One region of the Streptomyces sp. NPDC101234 genome, then DNA from elsewhere that is predicted to be linked to it. Evidence: predicted binding sites of a transcription regulator. Region 1 holds the regulator's gene; each other region holds the start of a gene.
The links. Region 1 encodes HspR, which represses chaperone genes until heat shock. Its sites were predicted from a motif close to TTGAGNNNNNNNNNCTCAA; they were not measured.
Positions count from the first base shown of each region.

Region 2: the regulator HspR is predicted to act here: its motif matches at 1,472-1,490, upstream of lon (endopeptidase La).
Region 3: the regulator HspR is predicted to act here: its motif matches at 1,374-1,392, upstream of dnaK (molecular chaperone DnaK).

Region 1 is NZ_JBIWOA010000002.1:467,981-470,245, reverse strand. It holds gene ACIRR9_RS05420 (hypothetical protein) at 1-973, shown strand, start outside; gene ACIRR9_RS05415 (heat shock protein transcriptional repressor HspR) at 989-1,435, opposite strand; gene dnaJ (molecular chaperone DnaJ) at 1,441-2,265, opposite strand, start outside.
Region 2 is NZ_JBIWOA010000017.1:68,154-70,418, reverse strand. It holds gene lon (endopeptidase La) at 1-1,449, opposite strand, end outside; gene ACIRR9_RS29040 (GNAT family N-acetyltransferase) at 1,620-2,265, shown strand, end outside.
Region 3 is NZ_JBIWOA010000047.1:68,531-70,795, reverse strand. It holds gene dnaK (molecular chaperone DnaK) at 1-1,326, opposite strand, end outside; gene ACIRR9_RS48955 (OsmC family protein) at 1,464-1,889, opposite strand; gene ACIRR9_RS48950 (hypothetical protein) at 1,948-2,265, opposite strand, start outside.

The DNA.
Region 1 (2,265 bases):
CGACAGCGCCCCGGCGTCCTCGGAGATCACGCTCACCGGCGCCGAACACGCACAGCTGGAGAAGGAAGCCAAGAAGCGGCGGGGCCGTGCGCGGGCACTGGAACGCTCCCGCCGCGCCACGAACACGGCACAGTACGGTCTGTCGAAGAAGCAGCAGCGCCGCGCCGACCGGCGGGCTTCCAAGGGCCTCCCGGCCAAGGCCGTCACCGTGCCCGGCGGTGCCCGCACCGCACGCTCCGATGGAGTACCCGAGCAGGCGTTCCGCCGCGACCGACTGTCGAACAGCTACCGCAAGGTGCGCGCCCGTCAGGCCGAAGCCGCCGCATCCGCCGCCGAGCGCCGCCGCCACCGCGCCGGTCTAGTGGCCCGTGAGATCATCGCCGCCCACGGGCCGAACCTCACGGTCGAGGACTGCGACATCCGCACCTGGTACCGGCTGTGGGGTAAACGGCTCTCGCAGACCACGCCGGGCATGCTCATCAAGGCCCTGGAGGTCGAGTGCCAGGCGGCGGCCGGTAGGCTTGTACGGGTTAGCACCTGGTCGACTGCCCTGTCCCAGCACTGTCTCTGCGGCGAGCGCGTCAACAAGACGCTGCGCGATCGCCAACACAAGTGCATCGCCTGCGGGCTGATCGGCAAGCGCGATCTCGTCTCCGCCGCCTTGGCAGCGTTCGTCCGTCTCACCGACATGGACGACCCGAAGACCGCGTATCTGGACACCGCGCTGTCCCGGCGCGCACAGATCATGTACGGAGAAGGGCTGGAAGAAGCCCTGTGTGAGTCAACCACTCCAAGCCCGAAACCGGTTCGCCGGTCGGGACGTGTGGCAGTCCCCCGCCAGCAGGAGACCTCTGCTCACCGAACCGCCGCAAGGCGGCCCCGAGCGACCCCGGATGAGACACGCCTTGTGCGTGACCACACCGGAAAGCCCGGACGCCGCCCCGGCTGCGACCCGAAGCTCACCCTCTGGTGAACTGCGGGACAAGTCTTAGTCCTTGGCCTTCTTCGGCCGCCACACCACCAGCGCGCTGGTCTGCTGCACCTCCTGGTACGGCACCAGGTCGCGGCGGTAGGAGGCGTGCACCGCCGCCTCGCGCTGCTGCATCGCGGCCGCCGCGCCGTCGACCGCCGCCTGGAGTTCGGCGACGCGCTGCTGGAGCGCGATGACCTGGTTCTCCAGTTCGATGATGCGCTTGATGCCGGCCAGGTTGATGCCCTCGTCCTGCGACAACGCCTGCACCTGGCGGAGCAGTTCGATGTCGCGGGCCGAGTAGCGCCGGCCCCGCCCGGCCGTGCGGTCCGGGGAGACCAGGCCGAGGCGGTCGTACTGGCGCAGTGTCTGCGGGTGCAGTCCGGAGAGCTGGGCCGCCACCGAGATGACGTAGACCGGGGTCTCCTCGGTCAGTTCATACGGGTTACGTCGACGGCCGTCCATCTCTGTCATGCTCCCTTCGCGGCCTCGAACAGCTCGGCCCGCGGGTCCTCACCCGCGGTCGCCTCGCGATACGCCTCAAGTGCGTCACGAGCCTTCCCCGACAGGTCCTTGGGGACACTCACCTCGACGGTGACCAGGAGGTCGCCGCGGGTGCCGTCCTTGCGGACCGCGCCCTTGCCACGGGCGCGCATGGTGCGGCCGTTGGGCGTGCCCGGGGGCAGCTTCAGGGTGACCGGCGGTCCGCCCAGGGTGGGGACCCTGACCTCGCCGCCGAGGGTGGCCTCGGTGAAGGTCACCGGGACGGTCACCGTGAGGTTGTCGTCCTTGCGGCCGAAGACCGGGTGGGTGTCCACGTGGACCATCACATAGAGGTCGCCGGCCGGGCCGCCGCGCTCGCCCGGCGCGCCCTTGCCGCGCAGCCGGATGCGCTGGCCGTCCGTCACCCCGGCGGGGATGCGGACCTGCATGGTCCGGGACGACTTGGCGCGGCCGCTGCCCTTGCAGTCCGGGCAGGGGTTCTCCGCGATCAGGCCGCGGCCCTTGCAGTCGGGGCAGGGGTCGGTGAGCGAGAAGCCGCCGCCGGATCCCCGTGCCACCTGGCCGGTGCCGACGCAGGTCGGGCACACCCGGGGTGTGCCGTTGGCGTCGCCGGTGCCCGAACAGGCCTTGCAGGGGGCCTGCGAGGACATCCGCAGCGGGACCGTGGCGCCCTCGATGGCCTCCGTGAAGCTGAGCGTGACCTCGGACTCGATGTCCTGGCCGCGCCGGGGCTGGGTGCGCGCACCCGCGCCGCCGCCCCGGTTGAACAGGCCCCCCAGGACGTCACTGAA
Region 2 (2,265 bases), on a different contig from region 1:
CACGTTGGCCGTGGCGAGGAACACCACGTCGCTCAGGTCGAGTTCGACCTCCAGGTAGTGGTCGCGGAAGGTGTGGTTCTGCGCCGGGTCGAGGACTTCGAGGAGGGCCGCGGCCGGGTCGCCCCGGTAGTCGGAGCCCACCTTGTCGATCTCGTCGAGCAGGACGACCGGGTTCATCGAACCGGCCTCCTTGATGGCGCGGACGATCCGGCCGGGCAGCGCACCGACGTACGTACGCCGGTGACCGCGGATCTCCGCCTCGTCCCGCACACCGCCGAGGGCGACCCGGACGAACTTGCGCCCCATCGCGTGGGCGACGGACTCACCCAGGCTGGTCTTGCCGACACCGGGCGGGCCGACCAGGGCCAGCACGGCACCGCCGCGCCGCCCGCCGATGATCCCGAGCCCCCGGTCGCTACGGCGCTTGCGCACCGCCAGGTACTCGGTGATCCGCTCCTTCACGTCCTCCAGACCGGCGTGCTCGGCGTCCAGGACCGCCTTGGCGCCCTGGATGTCGTACTGGTCCTCGGTCCGCTCGTTCCACGGCAGTTCGAGGACGGTGTCCAGCCAGGTGCGGATCCACGAGCCCTCCGGGGACTGGTCGCTGGACCGCTCCAGCTTCTCGACCTCCTTGAGGGCGGCCTCGCGGACCTTCTCGGGCAGGTCGGCGGCCTCGACGCGGGCGCGGTAGTCGTCGGACTCCTCGCCGTCCTTCTCGCCGTTCAGCTCGCGCAGTTCCTTGCGGACGGCTTCGAGCTGGCGGCGGAGCAGGAACTCGCGCTGCTGCTTGTCGACGCCCTCCTGGACGTCCTTGGCGATGGTCTCGGCGACGTCCTGCTCGGCGAGGTGGTCGCGCAGCTGCTGGGTGGCCAGCTTGAGCCGGGCGACCGCGTCGACGGTCTCCAGCAGTTCGATCTTCTGCTCGGTGGTCAGGAAGGGCGAGTAACCGGAGTTGTCGGCGAGCTGGGACACGTCGTCGATGGCCTGCACCCGGTCCACGACCTGCCAGGCGCCGCGCTTGCGCAGCCAGGCGGTGGCGAGGGCCTTGTACTCCGTGACAAGTTCCGTGACATGACCGGGCACCGGGTCCGGGACGTCCTCGTCGATACGGGTGCCCTCCACCCACAGGGCGGCACCCGGGCCGGTCGTACCGGCGCCGATGCGCACCCGGTGGCGGCCGCGGATCAGCGCGCCCGGGTCGCCGTCGGCAAGGCGGCCGACCTGCTCCACCGTGCCGAGCACACCGGTGCTCGGGTAGGTCCCGTCGACCCGCGGCACCAGCAGCACCTTGGGCTTGCCGGGCTCGGTACGGGCGGCGGCCTGCGCAGCCTCCACGGCGGCGCGTACATCAGCGTCCTTCAGGTCCAGCGGGACCACCATCCCGGGCAGCACGACCTCGCCGTCGAGAGGCAGCACAGGGAGGGTGAGTGATGCGGACGTCGAAGCCATGATCTCCCCTTAGGCAGTCAACTTGAGCTATGCCGACTCAATGCTTGAGGGTCGAGAAATGTTCCCATGCATATGTTCGCCCTGAGCGATCGAGGGTGACCTGGCCGAACACGGTCCCGCGCCCGGAAAACAGTTGATCCGTGCGGGCGCATTCCCCGTACGGTCGGCAGGTGACCGACACAGAGCTCGCGGCGACCCTGCTCGCCGCCTACGACGCCCAGATGCGCGCCGTCCAGCCCGTCCCGGCGCCCGGGGTCGGCTACGAGCACGACGGAGCCCTGCTGCGAGTCGTCGGCCAGCACCGCGGCTTCGTGACCGGCCCGCACGACTGGGGCGGCCTGCGCGGCGCCGCACTGGACGCGGCGCTCGCCCGGCAGCGGGACTTCTTCGCGGCGCGCGGGGAGGGGGTGGAGTGGAAGGTGCGGGGGTACGACGTCCCGGCGGACCTGCCGGACCGGCTGCGCGCGGCGGGCTTCGCGCCCGAACCGCAGGAGACGGTCGTGATCGCCCCGGTGGCGGACCTGGCCGTACGGTCCCCGGCGCTGCCCCCGGAGGTGACCCTGCGCCGGGTCACCGACGACGCGGACCTGGACCGTATCGCCGCACTGGAGACCGTCGTCTGGGGCGAGGACATGGCCTGGATCGCGGAGTACCTGAGGGGCCGGTTGGCGGTGGAACCGGACGGCACGGAGATCTATGTCGCCGAGGCGGCCGGGGAGGTCGTCTCGGCGGCCTGGGTTACCTTCCGGCCGGGCACGGAGTTCGCCATGCTGCTGGGCGGCTCGACGCTGGCGCAGTGGCGCCGCAGGGGCGTCT
Region 3 (2,265 bases), on a different contig from region 1:
CGGCGCGGGCGGCAGGCCGGTGAGGTCGAAGACGCCGAGCTTCTTGTTGTAGGCGGCGATCTCGCGTTCGCCCTGGTAGACCTGGATGCCGACCGAGGGCTGGTTGTCGGTCGCGGTGGTGAAGATCTCCGCACGCCGGGTCGGGATCGTGGTGTTGCGCTCGATGAGCCTGGTCATGATGCCGCCCTTGGTCTCGATGCCCAGGGACAGCGGTGTGACGTCCAGCAACAGCACGTCCTTGACGTCACCGCGGATGACACCCGCCTGCAGGGCCGCTCCGACCGCGACCACCTCGTCCGGGTTGACGCCCTTGTGCGGGTCCTTGCCGGTGAGTTCCTTGACCAGGTCGGTGACGGCGGGCATCCGCGTCGAGCCGCCGACCAGGATGACATGGTCGATCGCGGACAGCCGCACGCCCGCGTCCTTGACGGCCTGGTGGAAGGGTTTCTTGCAGCGGTCCAGCAAGTCCGCGGTCAGCTCCTGGAACTGAGCACGCGTCAGTTTCTCCTCCAGGTGGAGGGGGCCTTCGGCGGAGGCGGTGATGTAGGGCAGGTTGACCGAGGTCTCCGTCGACGACGACAGCTCGATCTTCGCCTTCTCCGCGCCCTCGCGCAGTCGCTGCAGCGCCATCTTGTCGTTGCCGAGGTCGATGCCGTACTGCCCCTTGAACCTCTTCACGAGGTGTTCGACGACCCGCTGGTCCCAGTCGTCGCCGCCCAGGTGGGTGTCACCGTTGGTGGCCTTGACCTCGATCACACCGTCGCCGATCTCCAGGAGGGAGACGTCGAAGGTGCCGCCGCCGAGGTCGAAGACGAGGACGGTCTGCTCCTCACCCCGGTCGAGGCCGTAGGCGAGGGCGGCGGCCGTCGGCTCGTTGATGATCCGCAGCACCTTCAGGCCGGCGATCTCCCCGGCCTCCTTGGTGGCCTGCCGCTGGGAGTCGTCGAAGTACGCGGGTACGGTGATCACCGCGTCGGTGACGTCCTCGCCGAGGTACGCCTCGGTGTCCCGCTTCAGTTTCTGCAGCACCCGCGCCGACAGCTCCTGGGCCCGGTACCGCGTGCCGTCGACGCTCCCGCTCTCCGGGAACCGCCAGGCCGCGTCGCCCATGTGCCGCTTCACCGAGCGCGCGGTGCGGTCCACATTGGTCACCGCCTGCCGCTTGGCGACCTCGCCGACCAGCACATCGCCGTTCTTGGCGAAGGCCACCACCGACGGGGTGGTGCGCGCCCCCTCGGCGTTGGCGACGACGGTGGGCTCACCGCCCTCCAGGACGGCCACCACCGAGTTCGTCGTACCGAGATCGATTCCGACCGCACGTGCCATGTCCGTCCCCTTCCGCCCAGGGCACTTCCCCGACTCCAGCACAAAACTTGAGCGGGCCGTTGTCAATGCCGGGTACCCCGTAAAACGACGGTGCCGCGCCCCCGGACGGGGACGCGGCACCGGGTGGGGTGCGGCGGTCAGGCGAGCTTCGCCGACAGGGTGATGGTGGTGCCGGCCAGGGCCTGGCTGACCGGGCAGTTCTTCTTGGCGTCCTCGGCGGCGGCGACGAAGCCGTCCTCGTCCAGGCCGGGGACCGTGCCCTCGACGGTCAGGTGGATGCCGGTGATGCCGGTGCCCGGCTGGAAGGTGACGTCGGCGTTGGTGACCAGCCTGGTGGGCGGGGTACCGGCACCGGCCAGGGCGTGCGACAGCGCCATGGAGAAGCAGCTGGAGTGGGCGCCCGCGATCAGCTCCTCCGGGCTGGTCTTGCCGTTCGCCTCCTGGGAGCGGGCGGCCCACGTGACCGGCTGCTCACTGATACCGGAGGAGTCGAAGGTGATGACACCGTTGCCCTCGGTGAGGCTGCCTTCCCAGACGGTGTGTGCGGTACGCGTGGTAGCCACGGTTGTTCCTTTCGGCGAGTGGACCGGTTTCGCAGGTCCCATCCGATCACATCCGGGCTCAGCGCACCCGGAAGACGGGTCCCCTTGCACTGAAGGGCAGCCGCGCACCCTGCGGGATCAGGTACGCGTGCTCGCGGCGGACCCGCAGTACATCGCACCAGCCGTCGGTGATCACCAGGAGCGGGGCGGTGGGCGGGAAGTCGTCCGCGCGGTGCAGCAGGTCGATGCCGGGCTGCAGGACGGTGCCGCCGCGCCCGTGCACCCGGACCCGCCCGGCGATCTCGGTCGCCGGCAGATACCCGACGTCGTGCGGGGCCGCGTCGCAGAAGACGACCCGGGCGGCCGGTACGTCCCGGGCCTCCGCGTAGGAGGCGAT